Regions from separate parts of the Pseudomaricurvus sp. ABR4_320 genome, predicted to be linked through region 3. Evidence: predicted binding sites of a transcription regulator. Region 3 holds the regulator's gene; each other region holds the start of a gene.
The links. The regulator sigma-54, encoded in region 3, starts transcription at its own class of promoters, with help from an activator protein. The targets are predictions, from matches to a motif close to TGGCACANNNNTTGCNNT.
Positions count from the first base shown of each region.

Region 1: the regulator sigma-54 is predicted to act here: its motif matches at 3,318-3,335, upstream of flgB (flagellar basal body rod protein FlgB).
Region 2: the regulator sigma-54 is predicted to act here: its motif matches at 4,825-4,842, upstream of glnL (nitrogen regulation protein NR(II)).

Region 1 covers NZ_JBSWVF010000004.1:157,003-163,094, forward strand. Annotated here, with positions in the region: gene flgM (flagellar biosynthesis anti-sigma factor FlgM) at 1-193, opposite strand, end outside; gene flgA (flagellar basal body P-ring formation chaperone FlgA) at 354-1,076, opposite strand; gene ACXAFR_RS09755 (chemotaxis protein CheV) at 1,327-2,292, shown strand; gene ACXAFR_RS09760 (CheR family methyltransferase) at 2,369-3,205, shown strand; gene flgB (flagellar basal body rod protein FlgB) at 3,377-3,778, shown strand; gene flgC (flagellar basal body rod protein FlgC) at 3,790-4,224, shown strand; gene ACXAFR_RS09775 (flagellar hook assembly protein FlgD) at 4,245-4,922, shown strand; gene ACXAFR_RS09780 (flagellar hook-basal body complex protein) at 4,984-6,092, shown strand, end outside.
Region 2 covers NZ_JBSWVF010000010.1:2,937-9,028, reverse strand. Annotated here, with positions in the region: gene ACXAFR_RS18590 (bifunctional diguanylate cyclase/phosphodiesterase) at 1-410, opposite strand, end outside; gene thiI (tRNA uracil 4-sulfurtransferase ThiI) at 661-2,115, opposite strand; gene glnA (glutamate--ammonia ligase) at 2,536-3,942, shown strand; gene ACXAFR_RS18575 (DUF4124 domain-containing protein) at 4,158-4,676, shown strand; gene glnL (nitrogen regulation protein NR(II)) at 4,888-5,961, shown strand; gene glnG (nitrogen regulation protein NR(I)) at 5,951-6,092, shown strand, end outside.
Region 3 covers NZ_JBSWVF010000019.1:62,379-68,470, forward strand. Annotated here, with positions in the region: gene kdsC (3-deoxy-manno-octulosonate-8-phosphatase KdsC) at 2-535, shown strand; gene lptC (LPS export ABC transporter periplasmic protein LptC) at 583-1,194, shown strand; gene lptA (lipopolysaccharide transport periplasmic protein LptA) at 1,172-1,747, shown strand; gene lptB (LPS export ABC transporter ATP-binding protein) at 1,756-2,481, shown strand; gene ACXAFR_RS23730 (RNA polymerase factor sigma-54) at 2,711-4,237, shown strand; gene hpf (ribosome hibernation-promoting factor, HPF/YfiA family) at 4,346-4,639, shown strand; gene ACXAFR_RS23740 (PTS sugar transporter subunit IIA) at 4,643-5,095, shown strand; gene rapZ (RNase adapter RapZ) at 5,256-6,092, shown strand, end outside.

The DNA.
Region 1 (6,092 bases), on a different contig from region 3:
GAATCTGCGACTCCAATTTGTTCAATGTTTGGGCGCGATTACTGAGCGAAACATCACTCTGATCGCCAGATTTGCTCTGTGAAGAAGAGGGCGCTGACTCGGTATTGTGGATAACAGGTTTGCTGTTACGCGCATCAATCCGGCTGTTGCCGCTTCCGCCAGAGGGAATATTGTTTCCAGAATCTATAACCATGACTCTTGTTTCCCGAAAGTTGGGCTGCAAAGTATCGCTCTGAAGCCGTATGTAAGCCGCATTTTCCATAAGATCAGTGGCTCTCCCTAAGAGTAGCGGCCGGGTTTTTAAAAACTTTAACGTATTTTAGCGGTTTTTTTACTACCGTCGAAAACCTGTGCTATAGAGGGACTTCCACCTGTCCCGGACCGACGATAAAACCGCGAACCACGCGCTCTGAGCGCAGATTCTGCACGTCGATCTGATCGCCAACACTGCCTTTATTCATGGCAATCCCCGATGTCACGACGCTCATAGAGCCACTTTTTGCCCGAATTTGTATCTGGTCACCCTTGTTGACGGCCAGAGGAGCAATGACTTGAGAACTGCGGATGATCTCTCCGGCGCGAATTGAGCGTTTCGCTGCCATACCAACGACGCTTTCGGCGCTACTGTAGCTGCTCGTACCCATGGCAGAAATAGCGCGACGTTGGGTTTCGACGTCGCGTGCCGTAATGGTATCCCCTCTGGGGATGGCGTTGACGGCGACCGCGACCAGGCGCCGACGTGAGACATCCGCGGTCACATAGAAAGACCAGCCGGCGGCAAGCTCACAGGATACCTTTACCGTAACGTTGGATGCGTTCCGAGCTCTGCCATGCAAGCTGTACGTCAAAGGACTGTCACATTGCTGCAAACGCAGCCGCGGATCCGGAGTGTTGACGGATATACTGAGCTCATCGTCCGGAGCCTGTGCGGACAGGATATCTTCGAGAAAAGCCGTAGTTTCATCGCCGATTCGCTGCAGGTATGCCTGGTTAGATTCTGTCGCCTCGCTGTTCAGTGCGAAAAGTCCCAAAGCGCAGGCAAATAGGGGATAAATTTTTAAAAGTTTTCTCTTCATGACCTATGCTTTATGAAGTAGGACAGAGTAAAAAAAGCCAAAAGATTTTTTCCTTGCCGCCGCTAATAACCAACAGATAGTCGTTGTTGTCGTGTGGCTAATGTTTCTGACGGCGGCTTTTACCTGTGTCAGACAATCCTGGCGTAGTGGCAATTCTCTGGCGCTTTCCGACGTATTCGGAAGTGGTATCTCCTAAAAAGCAATAGCTATGCCAGCGGATTTTTGACGGATGAGAGTGTGAGGAATATAAATGGCGGGTGTATTAGACACAGTCAATCAGAGGACGCAGCTGGTCGGTCAAAACCGGTTGGAGCTGTTACTGTTCCGTCTGGCCAGTGATCAGCTCTACGGCATCAACGTCTTTAAGGTAAAAGAGGTGCTGCAGTGCCCTCCATTAAACGAGATTCCCCAGCGCAATCCAGTTGTCCGAGGTGTTGCGCATATTCGAGGGTCTACGGTTTCCATACTTGATATGAGTCAGGCGACAGGCAATACGCCGCTGGAAAACATTCAGGATTGCTTTGTCATCATTACGGAATACAACCGTTGTACTCAGGGCTTCCTTGTTAGAGGTGTCGAGCGAATCGTCAACATGAACTGGGGTGACATCCATCCACCACCAAAGGGATCGGGCAAAGAGAGCTATTTGACTGCCGTGACGCAAGTTGAAAGTCGACTCGTGGAAATTATCGATGTTGAAAAAATTCTTGCCGAGGTCGCGCCGCCACGGGAAGAGGTGAGTGCGGGCGTTATTGAGGATGGCATCGCCGAGCGCGTTATCGAGCGTCACATTCTCATTGCTGACGATTCGACCATTGCCCGCAAGCAGGTGCAGCGGGTTGTGGAGTCCATGGGTATCAAAACGACGCTTAAAAAAGATGGTCGCGAAGCGTTGACCTTTCTCGAGCAAATGGTCGCAGATGGTAAGAATCCCATGGAGGAACTTATCATGGTGATTTCTGACATCGAAATGCCGGAAATGGACGGCTATACGTTTACATCGGAAGTGCGAGATAACCCTGCGCTGAAAGATCTCTATATTGTTTTACATACGTCCCTCAGCGGCGTTTTTAATGAGGCGATGGTGCGTAAAGTCGGTGCTAATAACTTCTTAGCTAAGTTTAATCCCGATGAGCTCGCTCAGCGCGTCAATAGCCGAATTAAAGACATCACTGGAGAAGATGTACTGCCCCCCGATGAAGTGGCGGACAGCTAATGGCAGCAACAGGAGCGGTTATTTCCATGAGGGACAAGGCTAACAAGGTATCTCGAAACAGGCTAAGAGGTTTGGCTTGAACGCGGGAGATTTTAATTGTTTCAGGGATTTTCTCTATCGCAACAGTGGCATTTCTCTGGCGCTCAACAAGCAATACCTCGTCGACATTCGTTTGCGGCGTTTGATGCAGGAGCACGGCACCGCCGATCTTGCTGCTCTGGTTCGAAAAATTGAGCTTCCACAAAATGCGTCGCTGAAGAGGGAAGTCATCGACGCGATGACAACCAACGAAACCTTCTGGTTTCGTGATGGTTACCCCTTTGAGTATCTCCAGCGCACCTATGTTCCCGAATTGCTAAAAGCGCCAGCACGGGAGCCCATTCGTATTTGGTCTGCTGCCTGTTCAACCGGACAGGAGGCGTATTCGATCAGCATGCTTAGCGATATATGCTCGCGACAATTTGGTGGCAGTCGTGCGCGGGATATTCGAATTGTCGGGACAGATATTTCCTCCCGGGTGTTGGCAGAGGCCAGAGAAGGGGTTTACGACTACAACGCAGTCGCGCGCGGATTGCCGGCCGGGTATTTGGACACGTATTTTGATGTTCTACAACCGCAACGCTATTGGCGCATCAAATCCAATATCGCCGCGCGGGTCGACTTTCGCTCACTGAACTTGTTGGATTCTTTTGCCAGCATGGGGCGGTTTCACGTGATCTTCTGTCGCAATGTGCTGATTTATTTCGATGCCGATACCAAAAACAGTGTTATCAAAAAGTTTCATCAGGCGCTCTACCCGGATGGCTTACTCTTTCTTGGTGCTTCGGAAAATGTTTCCGGTTTAAGTGATCATTTTGAAATGGTCAATGCCAACCCCGGCATTGCGTATCGTCCTATCCCCAGATCTTTTTAAGCGACACGGGTTTGCCGCCAAAGCGGTAATGCCTTGCCCGTTCTTGCCGTTGCTGTTCGTGACTGAAATAAAAAGTCTAATAAAATCATTAGGATAAAAATAAATATAAGCGTGGCACAGGGATTGCTGTAAGCCTGAAAGACAAAGAATTTGCACGTCAGGTATTCGATTATGGCAATCACTTTTGACTCAGCGCTGGGCATTCACGACGACGCTTTAAAGTTTCGTAGTCAGCGCTCTTCCGTATTGGCGAACAATCTTGCCAATTTGGATACCCCGAATTACAAGGCTCGAGATATCGATTTTCAGGCGGCGTTAAAGCGCGCTGAAGAAGAGACGCAACGCATGAAACTCGCCACAACTGACGGTGCGCACATCGAGAAAGCGGGCTTAGCCGATATGGATGACAGCCTGCTGTATCGCACGCCTACCCAACCCAGCATTGATGGCAACACCGTGGAAGAGCATGTTGAGCATGCCAAATTCATGGAAAACACCCTCGATTTCCAATCGTCTTTCACCTTTCTGAACAGCAAGTTTAAAGGTCTGAATACCGCGTTGCGCGGCGAATAAGGAGACGCATCATGCCACTCGCCAATGTATTTGATATCGCAGGATCAGGAATGAACGCTCAGAGCGTTCGTTTGAATACCACCGCCAGTAATATGGCCAACGCACAATCTGCCAGTTCCAGTACAGATGAAGTGTATCGCGCTCGCCATCCGGTATTTAAGGCTGTTTATGAAGGCGCAATGAATCTTGATGCCAAAGACGTTGCCGTACAATCGCAAGCCGGCGTAGGTGTGATGGGGATTGTCGAGAGTGATGCGCCCTTGCAAGCACGCTACGAGCCCTATCATCCGGAAGCCAATGAAGAAGGCTACGTCTATTACCCCAATGTTAATGTAGTGGAAGAAATGGCCAATATGATTTCTGCTTCCCGGTCGTTTCAAACCAACGTGGAAGTGATGAACTCGGCAAAGCTGATGGTGCAGAAAGCGCTGACGCTCGGTCAATAAATTGTTAAAGGTGATTGGCGATGGACGTTGTCAGTAACGAAATCTCCAGTGTTCTGGAGCAGTACACCAGAACAGAAGAAGCTGAAACTACCGGCAGTAACGAGCTGGGCAAGGATGAGTTTCTGCAGCTGCTTGTGACGCAGATGGAGAATCAGAATCCACTTGAGCCGCAGGACAACGGTGAGTTTATTGCACAGCTGGCACAGTTCAGCTCTCTGGAAGGTATCGATAACCTCAACGCTACCATGGAGGGCTTTGTTTCCAGTTACCAGTCGAATCTGGCGCTCGAGGCTACGGCTCTGGTTGGGCGTCAGGTTCAGGTGCGCACAGACAGCTCCTGGATGACGGAGGGTGATCCATTTACCGGTGTCATCGAGGTGCCCAGTGCGACCAGCACACTGACGGTGTCGATCTACGATGCGTCAGGGCAAGTGGTGAAGAATATGGATTTAGGCGTTCAGGCTGAGGGCGAGGTTGGGTTTACCTGGGATGGAACCAACAACAGCGGTGAAGCGCTTGCCTCAGGCATGTATACGGTGAGCGCTGAAGCGCAAATTGACGGTGAATCTCAGCAGCTGGAAACGCTGTTGGGGGCCAACGTCAACAGCGTAACACTGGGGGCAACCAGCAGTGAAACTTCATTGAATTTAGAAGGTATTGGCAGGGTAGCCCTGTCAGAGGTGCAAACCATTCAATAGCGGTGCTGTGTTTAAAACCGCAGCTTAGTGATAGCAGACAGAGAAGTAGAGGAATTCGGCCATGTCATTCAATATTGGTCTCAGCGGTATACGGGCGGCAGACAGTGATCTGCAGGTTACTGGTAATAACATTGCCAACGCCAGCACCACCGGTTTTAAGCGTTCGCGAGCGGAATTTGGCGACCTTTATGCAAGTTCGATCGTCGGCTCTGCCGCAGATGCTCCGGGTAACGGTGTGGCCTTAACGGATATTTCTCAGCAGTTTACCCAGGGAAATATCGCTTTCACCGAGAACGTTTTGGATCTTGCAATTAATGGTACCGGGTTTTTTGTGCTCAGTGATAATGGCGATCCTTCCTATACAAGAGCCGGAATGTTTTCGACGGATGAGCAAGGTTATCTGGTCAATAATTCCGATCTTAAATTGCAGGGTTTTGCCGCTGATGAAGAGGGCAATATTGTCAACGGCGTCCTCACCGATTTGCGTGTGCAAACGGGCATTCAGGCGCCTCAGCAGACGACAGATGTTGATTCGCAATTAAACCTTGATGCCCTGGCGTTGGCACCGGTTGAACTAGTGGCAACATCGAACGGCACAGCTGTACTAACGCCAACGACGCCAGATGCTGCGCAAACCAGTGTGACATCCGAATTTGGGTCGGCTACCGACTTTAGCGCTGATCAGGTAACGGTGAGTTTCAGTATCCCCGGTACCACGGCGCCCGCAGGTTTAACCCTCAACGGCAATATTCCGGATCTGGCGACACTCGTCAGCACATTGAATACGTATTTTGGTGGTCTAACGACGCCTTACAGTCAATTGCAAGCGTCTGCGAACGGAACCGAGTTGGATATTTCTCTGACCGGCACGGAAGCGATGAACGACACCAATTTTTCGGTGAACCTGACCAATGTGTCGGGCAATGGCATCGATGCCTTTTCGAATCTGGTACCGGAAATTACTTCCGGTATCTCTTCCACTTACCAAGCGCCCGACAATGGCTATAATCCCGGCCAGCTCAATGTGATTACCGCAACAGGTATTGAGTCACTCGATTTGACGACCGAGCCCGGCGCCAATGCCACGGCGCTGCAAATCGCCGATTACCTGAATGATGAAAGTCAGAATCAGCTGCTTGGAATCAACGCGGATGCGCGGACTAATGTGCG
Region 2 (6,092 bases), on a different contig from region 3:
GGCGTACTGTTTCCCACCAAGCCAGTGACGGAGGCACTTTCCAGCGCACCAGAGGTGTCGTAAACCGCCATTTCCACCAGGCTTGAATTCAGCTTCAAAAATTCCCGCAGCGCCCGCTGCAACGACAGCGCAGACGCCCGATCCGGCTCGCCACGATAGGCGAGCAGTTTCTCAAGGAAATGGGCGTTATCTGCCATACCTCGGTAGAAATTGAGATTGCGTTGCAGATTGTAACCAACAGACTCGTTAATCCGCTTGGTCAGCAGGCGCTGCTTCGACAGCGCCTCATCAAAAAACCGGCTGGAAAAATACCAATATCCCCCACCGCTCAACAGGGCGAGCGGAATAATCAGCAAACCGAGGAGCATTAAAAGCAGCTTGCTGCGCAGCCCCATGGAAATCCTCAACACATCGACAACCTTTTGAACGGAACACGGTGAAACATCCCGCGGGGCGGGATTAGCCAGGTAGCCTATAGACAAAAGCTGAGAGACGTAGATTCAAGGGAAGATAACTGCTGGTGATTAGAATAAGGAGTCGCACTGGCGCGCCTGATCCATGTATGCAGTTCTACCGCCGAGCACCTATAACCGAGGCCCTGGTTCATTAAGTATAGAACAAAACCGGCAACAGGCTGCCAATCCAAAGGCCCAATCTTAGTTATTCAGGACGCCATACGGAAACGTTGCGATGCCCCGCATCCCAGAGATTTGCAGCCTGCAACTGGCTGAGCACCCCTTTATCGCAATAGAGCAGATAGTGAGTGTTCGCATCCAGCCCGGAAAATTTCGTTGGCAGCTGGTAGAAAGGAATCATGATAATTTCAGCGCCAACATCCCCCAGCGGTCGCAACTCGGTTTCAGTTGGATGCCGCACATCGATAACCACCTGACCAGGTGCAATAACTGGCGACACACTCACGCTTTCTGCCAGCTCGGGCGAGGGGCGCAAATTCTCAATACTGTTGAATTCCCGCCCCTGAATCGCAGCATCTAAAATAGAGAAATCAAATCGGGCTTCTTCGCCCTCCACACGATACGCCTTGGCCCGCGTTGTCGGCTTACGGGATATAACACCGCAATACTCAGGAATCGATGCGACCAACTCCTCGGCCCCCATCGCCCGAACACTTTGAATAATCTCGCCCTTTCCACGCGCCGCCAAAGGACGCAACACCAGATGATCGGTGACGCGATCAATTATCGCCAGATTCGTCAACGTTTGACTGGACACCTGAGCGATGGCCTCCCCGGTAACCAGCGCAGGGACATTGAGCTCTTCCGCCATCGCTGCCGCAGCACGCAGCATCATTCTCTTGAGGATGACACCCATGTAGCGGTTATCCACTTTCTCCAGAATTTCCGTCACAACGTCTTCAAAAGGGATGGTGATAAAGAGTGCCTTATGGGAGCGTGCATATTTTTGCCAGAGAAAATACGCCACCTCTTTTACGCCGACCTCATGGGCCGCACCCCCTAACCGAAAGAAGCAAAAGTGCGTACGAACACCTCGGCGAATCATATCGAAACTGGCAACGGTAGAATCGAAGCCGCCGGAGATCAGTGACAAAACCGGCTCTTGGGTTCCCATTGGAAAACCACCCAAACCAGCAAGCTGACGCTCCACAATAAACGCTCGCTGATCTTTGATATCCACCCGAAAAGTGATATCCGGCTGTTTCAAATTAACACCGGCAGCATTGCTACCACGATTCAGGTGTGAACCAAGAACCCGCTCCGCGTCAATAGAAGAAAACCCATGCTCCCCAGTTCTCTTGACCCGAACACAAAACGTCTTTCCCTCGACCTGTTTGGCCCAAATTGGAACCACCTGCTCGACAACATCATCAAGCGTCGCAAAGCTAAACGACTCCACCACATCGACATGGGCAATTCCCGGGGTCGACGCCAGAATCACCTCCAATTGCTGGACCTGTTCTGGCGTTTCAGGATCGGCAAAGATATCCAGGCGATCCCATTCGCGCACAATCCGAACGTCGAAGGGTAACTCTGCGGTTAACGTCTTTAAATTCTCACGAAGCTGACGGGTAAACCGCTTACGGACCGGTGGACTTTTGATGGTAATTTCTGGAAATAACTTTACGACAAATTGCATGATGGCAGCGGAACTGATTGATCGAATTGAGCTCCATTATACGCGATAGAAGGAATAGGCTGAAAATTCGCAAAAACTTTCGACCACACCGATCGCACCAATAGTGGGCACATTTTATTTTCAGCACCACATTGGCGCCCTTCACCTATCTACTGATAGAGACCTCGCAACGATACGCGCGCCACAGTGAGCAATTATGTTGCAGAATTTCAATGGCATATTATTTGCCGGTCATGTTTCCACTCTTAGAAACGCACTGATCTCGCACAGGAGTAGAACACACACTTGCGTCGTCTCGTTAAAGAGTGAAGAATGCGAACGGACTTTTCGCCGAAACTGCCTCGAATCGATGCAGCAGACGGGAAGATTATCCTAAAAAACGTTACTTTGACTTAAGTTAGGCCATCTGGAGGCACCCGCATGTCAGAGAAAACTCTGAGTTTGATCAAAGAGAGCGAAGCCCGCTGGGTTGATTTACGCTTCACCGATACCAAAGGTAAAGAACAACACGTCACGATTCCCGCTAGAGCTGTTGACGAAGAATACTTCGAAAACGGGCAAATGTTTGACGGTTCTTCAATCTCCGGGTGGAAAGGAATCAACGAATCCGACATGATTCTCATGCCGGACGACAGCACCGCAATTCTCGACCCATTTACCGATGAGCCGACAGTAATTTTGCGTTGTGACATCATCGAGCCGTCCACCATGGAAGGCTACGATCGTGACCCCCGTTCCGTTGCCAAGCGCGCGGAAGAATATCTGAAATCTACCGGACTCGGCGACACCGCCTTCTTTGGTCCAGAACCTGAATTCTTCATCTTTGACGACATCAAGTGGGGCGCTGACATGAGCGGCTCTTTCGTCAAGATCAATTCTGAAGAAGCCGCCTGGGCTTCTGCCATGGACATCGCCGATGGCAACATGGGTCACCGCCCTCGCGTCAAAGGTGGCTACTTCCCCGTACCTCCAGTTGACTCACTGCACGACATCCGTTCTGCCATGTGTAACGCCATGGAGCAAATGGGTCTGGACGTAGAAGTACACCACCACGAAGTTGCCAACGCTGGCCAGTGTGAAATCGGTGTTTCTTTTAATACGCTCGTATCCAAGGCTGACGAAACTCAGATCCTGAAATACTGCGTTCACAACGTTGCTGCCGCTTACGGCAAAACCGCGACCTTCATGCCTAAGCCACTGGTTGGAGATAACGGTTCTGGTATGCACTGCCACCAGTCTTTCTGGAAAGATGGCGTCAACCAATTTGCTGGTGACGGCTACGCTGGGTTGTCTGAAACTGCCCTTTACTACATTGGCGGTATCATCAAGCACGCGAAAGCACTGAACGCGTTCACCAACCCAGGCACCAACTCGTACAAGCGTCTGATCCCAGGCTTTGAAGCACCGGTCATGCTGGCATACTCTGCCCGTAACCGTTCCGCGTCACTGCGTATTCCTTTCGTTTCTTCTCCGAAAGCAGTACGTGTAGAAGCGCGCTTCCCTGACCCAATCGCCAACCCATACCTGGCCTTCGCAGCATTGCTGATGGCTGGCTTGGACGGCGTCAAGAACAAGATTCACCCTGGCGATCCTGCCGATAAAGATCTTTACGACCTGCCACCTGAAGAAGCAGCTGAGATTCCACAAGTTTGTGGCTCTCTCCGCGAAGCACTGGCTTCTTTGGATGCAGACCGCGAGTTCCTGACTGCCGGCGGTGTATTCACTGACGACATGATCGATGCCTACATCGAGCTGAAGATGGAAGATGTTTACCGCGTTGAGCACACCACTCATCCGGTAGAATTCGACCTCTACTACTCTGTATAAGTCGCTCAAGCAAAGCGGGTTTCTCAACCCGCCACGCTGAAAAGGCCCCATTGGGGCCTTTTTTATTGTCGCTAAAATCTTCCTGTGTTCATAAATAAACCAACCGGGTATAGTAAGCCTGAAACATGCGCCAAGCAGTATCGGCCATTGTTAAACAGCTATACTGCACGACACCCGAAGAGACTTTATCAGAGCCAGACAGTAGAGATATGACTATGACTCGCTTACTGTTCGCCACACTGATCACCGTCAGCCTTTGCAGCGCTGCCAGTGCTCAGGTGTACAAAACCGTTAATAAAGACGGCAGTGTTACCTACAGCGACAGCCCCCAAAACGACGATTCGAAACCCGTTGAACTGGAGCCGCTCAACACCCAGCCCGCGATCGCACCACAAAACCAGTCAAAAATAACTCCCAGCCAGAAACAACCGCTAGAAGAATCCCTGCAAATTCAGATCGTTGATCCCCGAGACGGAGCAACCGTCCCGCCGGGACAAAGAGATCTCCTGGTTTCCGTGGGCCTTAGTGATCCACTACCCAATGGCTATCTCATTCAGGTATTGCTGGATGGCAAACCCGCCAGCCCCCCAAGCCAGGAAACCGATGTCGCAATCGGCAACCTCGTTCGCGGCGAACACACCATCAGCGCGGTATTGGTCGACAGCAATCGTAAAGTCGCTATCCAGTCAAAACCCGTCACGGTTTTCGTGCAACGCGCCAGCATCGCCAACTGACAGGCTTGCGTAAAACCCCGCCCCGCTCCCGACTTTCTATAGACAAGCCTTCGCTCACGCACTACTTTAGCGCGTAAAAGTCGGGCAGATTTCTACTATAAATGCCAAAAACCGCTGAAATCACCGAATTAGGGCGAGTGCGCCCTATTGGTTCGCTTTTTGCTGAATTAGCAGCCAGATTTCAATAAGTCGATAAAACGTCCGAGACTTAATGGTGATAGAACATCAATTTAAATCCGTATTTGATCACTTAAACATCTCTCTGGTTGTTATCGACCGGGCCTTACAGATCAAGTATCTGAACCCTGCCGCAGAGATGTTGTTGGCGATCAGTGGCGCCCAGGCGATCGATAAGCCATTCCTCAAACACTATCGTGAGGACGGGACACCAGAAGAGGTGATCCTGCAGGCGGCCGCGAATCACTCGCAGTTCACAAAGAGACGCGCCAACTGGCATTTGCACAACGGCCAGAAGTTTACCGTTGACTACAGCGTAACCCCGCTTCCCGACGCCGACCTGTTGATCATAGAGATATTGCCTCTGGATCATATTTTGCGCATCAGTCGCGAAGAAACGCTGATCTCCTCTCAAGAAACCACACGCAATCTGGTTCGCAGCCTCGCTCACGAAATCAAAAATCCGCTGGGCGGAATTCGTGGCGCAGCCCAGCTGCTGGCTCGAGAACTGCCAGACCCAACGCTGGAAGAGTTCACCCAAGTCATCATTGAAGAAACCGACCGACTGCGCAATTTGGTCGACCGCATGCTGGGTCCGCGGCAGTTGCCGCAATTTGAACGCATTAATGTGCATGAAATCGTCGAGCATGTAGCCAAAGTGATGATCGCGGAATGCGGACTCGACATCTCCATTCAACGGGACTACGACCCCAGTATTCCTGATGTCGATGCCGATCGTGAGTTTATGGTCCAGGCACTTTTAAACATCACCCGAAATGCCATGCAAGCGCTGCTGGAATCCGGGTTGAACCAACAGAACACCATAACCTTGCGCACACGCATTAAGCGTCAGCTGACCATCAGCCATCACTACTACCATCTGGTTTGCCGCATCGACGTCGAAGACAATGGCCCCGGCATTCCAGAAGATATTCTCAACGATATTTTTTATCCGATGATATCCGGCCGCGCGCTGGGAACTGGCCTAGGACTCGCCATCTCTCAAAATATCATCAATCAACACCACGGCCTGATCGAATGCGAAAGCCACCCTGGCCAAACCATTTTTTCTATCTTCTTGCCTTTGGAACAAAGCAATGCCGCCTAACAACGTATGGATTATTGACGACGATCGCTCTATTCGCTGGGTACTGGAAAGAGCCCTGCAACAAGAGGGAATCAACTGCACCGCTTTCGAAAACGGGGATAGAGCCCTAAGCGCACTCAAAAACGATCGCC
Region 3 (6,092 bases):
TATGTATCAATTTCCCAAAGACGTTTTGCAGCTGGCAAAGCCGATTAAAATGCTGTTGCTGGACGTCGACGGTGTCCTCACCGACGGCAGACTATACTTCGGCAACGATGGCTCAGAGTTAAAAGCCTTTAACACCCTGGATGGGCATGGCATTAAAATGCTGCAGAAGTCAGGAGTCAAAGTCGGCATCATCACCGGCAGAACCAGTCAACTTGTCGAACGGCGCGCCAGCGATTTGAACATTTCAGTTCTTGTTCAGGGTCGCGAAGATAAATTAACGGCACTCAACGAAATTCTGACGGAGCACCCTTGTGAGATGCAGGAAATCGCGTACATGGGAGACGACTATCCAGACCTTGCCGTTATCAAACGAGTGGGGCTCGGCATGACGGTCGCTGACGCACTCCCGGCACTGGTCCAACACAGCCAATGGCAGAGCCATCGCGCAGGCGGCCAGGGCGCCGTTCGAGAAGCCTGTGATCTGATTATGATCGCTCAGGGAAGCTACGACTCAGCCCTGGCTAAATATTTATGAGCGCAGATAACAAAATCCGCTAAACCATCGAGCATGCCAAACTCATTGTGAACATCCGCCACCTGCCAAAGTTTTTTTTCCCACTGCTAGTCTTTTTGCTAGCAGCGCTATTTGTGTTGCTGTGGGACTCGCCTCCTGAGTCTTTGTTTACGACAGATCAACCGACGGAAAAGCAACTTGAGGCATTCCCTGACGCAATTTTGGAGGACGCGACAAGCCGCCGTTTCGATGAATCCGGCCGACTGCACAGCCTCTTAATTGCGCAGCAAATTGACCATTATGATGCCGCTTCCAGCCCTCGCCCCGGCGAAACGCTAATCGTATTTCAAACCCCAGACCTGACCCTTTACAGCCAGGACCAACCGCCTTGGCACTTGACCGCAGATACCGGTGAATCCACCAAAAACAATGAACAAATCAATCTGTCTGGCCAGGTACACTTGTGGAAAAATTTAGCCGACGGGGGTGTCAGCGAGTTACACAGTCCACGCATGACCGTTTTACCCACCCCTCAAATCGCTAAGACCGATGCAGCGGTCGATATTCAATCTCCCGGCAACCGCACCACAGCTGTCGGCATGGAAGCGTACCTGCAGCAAGATGTACTTCGGCTTTTGAATACCGTTAGAGGAATCCATGAAGTTCAGACCACCCCTTAAGGGAATGCGACGCTCTGCTCCTGCGCTCTGCACCATTGCGCTGTTGCTCCCCTTTTCTCCGCCAAGCCTAGCTCTGGAAAGCGACAGCAGCCAACCGATTCATATTGAATCGGATGCCGCTGAGCGCGACGAACGCAACGGCATCACGACCTATTCTGGCGACGTGACCATGACCCAGGGAACGCTACAGATTTTGGCCGATAAGGTTGTCATAAAGAGCAACGGCCAGGACGTCGAAAAAGTGACAGCAACCGGCGATCTGGCTCAGTATCAACAGCAGCCTGCAGAAGATAAAGGGCTAATAACCGCAAAGGGAAAAACCATCGAGTATTTTCTTAGCGAAGAGAAATTGCGCATTTCAGAAAGCGCCTCCGTCGAACAGAGTGACGGCTCATTGCTCACCGGAAAAGTCATTCGATACGACCTTAAGACAGAGGTATTGCGTGCAGACTCACGCGACGCAGAATCGACTCAGACCTCGGGCGACCGCATTCGCATGGTAATCCCCCCCAAACAAGCCACACCAACCACATCCGACGAAACCAGCAACTGACAGATTTCATGGCAAAATTAAACGCACTTCACCTCGCCAAAAGTTACCGCAAGCGTGCCGTCGTTCGCGACGTCAGCCTCGAAGTCAACAGCGGCCAGATCGTTGGACTTCTCGGCCCCAATGGCGCTGGCAAAACAACCTGCTTTTATATGATTGCCGGGTTAATTAATGCCGATCACGGCAAGATCATTATCAACGAGAAAGACATAACGCCCCTATCCATGCATGGTCGGGCCCGCGCGGGGATCGGCTATCTGCCGCAGGAAGCCTCTGTCTTCCGCAAACTGAGCGTCACCGATAACATTCTCGCGATACTGCAAACCCGTAAAGACCTCAAGCGCCAGCAACAGCAGGAAAAGCTCGATCAACTTCTCAACGAATTTCATATTACCCACATTGCCTCGAGCCCGGGTATGGCACTTTCCGGCGGTGAGCGCCGACGAGTCGAAATCGCCCGCGCACTGGCGACAGATCCACAATTTATCCTGCTGGACGAACCCTTCGCCGGAGTCGACCCCATTTCGGTAAGCGATATCAAACATATTATTCAGCACTTGAAAAAGCGCGGGATCGGCGTATTAATTACCGACCACAACGTGAGAGAAACGCTGGATATCTGCGAACACGCTTATATCGTTAGTGAAGGCAACATCATTGCCGAAGGCGATTCTGCCAGCGTTCTGGCCAATGAGACTGTTAAAGAAGTTTACCTCGGTCATCAATTCAGACTATAGTAACCAGAGCTGAAAACCCCGCCACACTTCTCCCCAAATTAATATTTTCAAGCGCCAAAAAACAGGCATATTTCTTGCTTGTCAAAATGTTTCAACTCGGTTACTCTTGATTTAAAGCTCAGAAACTCGCTCGGCTTGTTGCTCAGCCGGTTTTCTCTTGCGGCCACACGGTATTTCAAATTCCGCATCGCGGTCTCTCACTGCGGCGGTATCGGTAATCGACGTAGATATGAAACAATCGTTACAGCTTAAACTTGGTCAACAGCTGACCATGACCCCTCAACTGCAACAGGCAATCCGGTTGTTGCAGCTATCCACTCTCGATCTTCAGGCAGAAATCCAGGAAGCTCTCGACTCCAACCCGATGCTGGAAATATCCGACGAAGACGTCGACAGCGGTGGACAGGAGCAAAACAGCAAAGACGGCGACGATAAAAACAGTTCGACAGAAACCTCAAACTCTGAGGCTTCCAGTGCTGAAGAGACGACCAACTACAACGAAAACGAGACAGATACCGCCAACGCAGAAGGCGACTGGAACGAATCCATACCTGAAGATCTGCCCGTCGACACCAGCTGGGACGATGTCTACCAAGCTGGTCCTACCGGTACCGGCCTCGCCTCTCCCGAGCAGGAAGACAGTGATTTTGAGTCCCGTCGCGGAACAGACGAAAGTCTCCAACAGCATTTGAACTGGCAGCTGAATCTGACCCCCATGTCCGATCGAGATCAGATCATTGCCATGGCCATCATTGACGCCGTTCAAGACAACGGAATTCTCAGCATTACAGTCGATGAAATTTTCCAGGGGCTGGAATCTGAACTGGAGGAGCTCGAACTCGACGAAGTCGTGGCCGTTTTACATCGAATTCAGCAATTCGACCCCCCAGGCGTTGCCGGCCAAGACCTGAGTGACTGCCTGTTGATACAGCTCAATCAACTGCCTGACTGCCCCGCCCTCAAAGATGCTAAGCTCATCGTAAAAGAACATTTGGCGCTACTGGGCAACCGGGATTACAAGCAGTTGATGCGCAAGACCAAACTTAAAGAATTTCAATTGCGGGATGCAATCCTGCTGATCCAGAGCCTGAACCCGAGGCCTGGAGATCAAATTAACATCGGTGAAACCGAATATGTCGTACCCGATGTTTTCGTCACCAAACAAAATGATCGCTGGACGGTTAACCTTAATCCTGAAATTGCGCCTAAAATTAGAATTAACGACACCTACGCTGCCATGGTGAAACGCGCCGACAGCAGCACGGACAATAATTTTTTACGCGACAATTTGCAGGAAGCCCGCTGGTTTTTGAAAAGTCTTCAGAGTCGTAACGAAACCCTACTCAAAGTAGCCACCTGTATTGTCGAAAAACAGCGTGCGTTTCTTGATCATGGGGCAGAAGCGATGAAACCTCTGGTACTGCACGATGTCGCAGAAGTTGTCGGCATGCACGAATCCACAATTTCCAGGGTGACAACGCAAAAATATATGCATACCCCTCAGGGCATTTTCGAACTCAAGTACTTCTTCTCCAGCCACGTCAGTACGGAATCCGGCGGTGAGTGCTCTTCAACGGCTATTCGCGCCATTATCAAGAAACTCATCGCTGCAGAAAATCCGCAAAAACCACTGAGTGACAGCAAAATTACAAGTCTACTGGCGGACCAGGGTATTCAGGTTGCCCGACGCACTATCGCCAAATATCGCGAATCTCTCAACATTCCGCCATCAAATGAACGTAAAAGACTCCTATAACATCGATTTTCAAGACCCTGTTTTGGGTCTGAATGCAGAGAAGTCCAGCACCAACCGACTTCTCCACCAGCCAACAGCGCTGGTCTACACACAAAAGAGGAGCAATCTATGCAAATCAACATAAGTGGACATCACATCGATCTTACTCCAGCGATAAAAGACTATGTAACCAACAAGCTGGATCGACTCGAACGTCATCATGATCGAATAACCAGTACCAATGTGATCCTGTCTGTTGATAAACTACGCCAGAAGGCAGAGGCGTCTGTCCACGTGAGTGGAAAAGACTTCTATGCCGATTGCGAATCAGAGGACTTATACGCGGCGATCGATATGCTGGCTGACAAACTGGATCGGCAACTGTTAAAGCATAAAGAGAAGCTGAAAAATCATCATCGTTGAGATATGCAGCTTAAAAACATTCTCACTCAACACCGCTGTGCCTGCGGTGTTGAGTCTCTTAGTAAAAAACGCACCCTGCAGATTCTGTCGGAACTTATCGCTGAAGATCTTCCCGATCTCAGTGCTGACGACATTTTCACCAGCATGACAGCTCGCGAAAGGCTGGGGTCTACAGGTATTGGTAATGGTATTGCCATCCCGCACTGTCGGGTGAAAACCTGTTCCAATACGGTTGGTGCCTTGCTGCACCTGGAAAAAGGTATCGACTTTGATGCCATCGACGAAAAACCCGTTGATCTGGTTTTCGCTCTTCTGGTACCCGATGAGGCCCACGATGCTCACTTGCAAACACTTGCCAGCCTAGTTGAGCGACTGAACGACAATGGTTATCTAAACTCACTGCGCGCCGCACCCGATTGCGAAACCCTCTACTCAGCCGCTATCAGCCTGGATTAAATCAGTCCATTTTCCAGGCGATCACGTAGGTCTACGCATAAGCGAGCATCTGAACCTGAAACAAATTACACCGCCGTGAGATTCTTATCCATTGCGCCGTGATGAGCCCGGGTTTTCAAGGTAAACTAAAAGAACATCCTTTCAGCAGCGGGAGGCAACTATGCGTCTGGTGGTGATTAGCGGGCGTTCCGGTTCCGGCAAGAGTACTGCACTACACGTTTTAGAAGACGCAGGATTTAATTGCATCGACAATCTGCCTGCGTCCCTGTTACCCGCGTTAGCCAGCCAACTGCAGGGGCATCCACACAATCAAAAGTTAGCTGTTAGCATTGACGCACGCAACAGCCTCCAAGACTTACAAAAGTTCCCGGAAATATTTTCGCAGGCAAAGATTCCAGGACTCAGGTGCGAAGTTTTATTTCTCGATGCCAGTGACGAAAAACTAATTCAGCGGTATAGCGAAACACGGCGCCGTCATCCGCTCAGTGACTTAGCCACAGATCTGCGCGAGGCGATCGCCAAAGAGAAGGACTTTCTGGAACCCATCGCCTATTGCGCAGACCTCACACTGGACACCACAGCATTAACACTTCACCAACTGCGCGACCTAATCAAGCAGAGAATTGTGGCGAATGATGCGCCAGGCATGGCATTGGAATTTGTTTCCTTCGGATTCAAAAATGGCATTCCTGTCGATGTTGACTTGGTATTTGACGTTCGCTGTCTACCCAACCCTTACTGGCACACAGAACTGCGTGGTTTTACAGGCCAACAGCCCCCTGTCATCGATTTCCTGCGAAAGAGCGAGCAGGTATCAGCAATGGTTAATGATATCATCCACTACCTAGACCGCTGGCTCCCTGCATTTGACGCCGACAACCGCAGCTATTTTACCGTCGCTATCGGCTGTACAGGAGGCCACCACCGCTCCGTATACGTATGTGAACAGCTGCACAACCATTTTCGCCATTCGTATTCGAACACACAATTCCGCCAC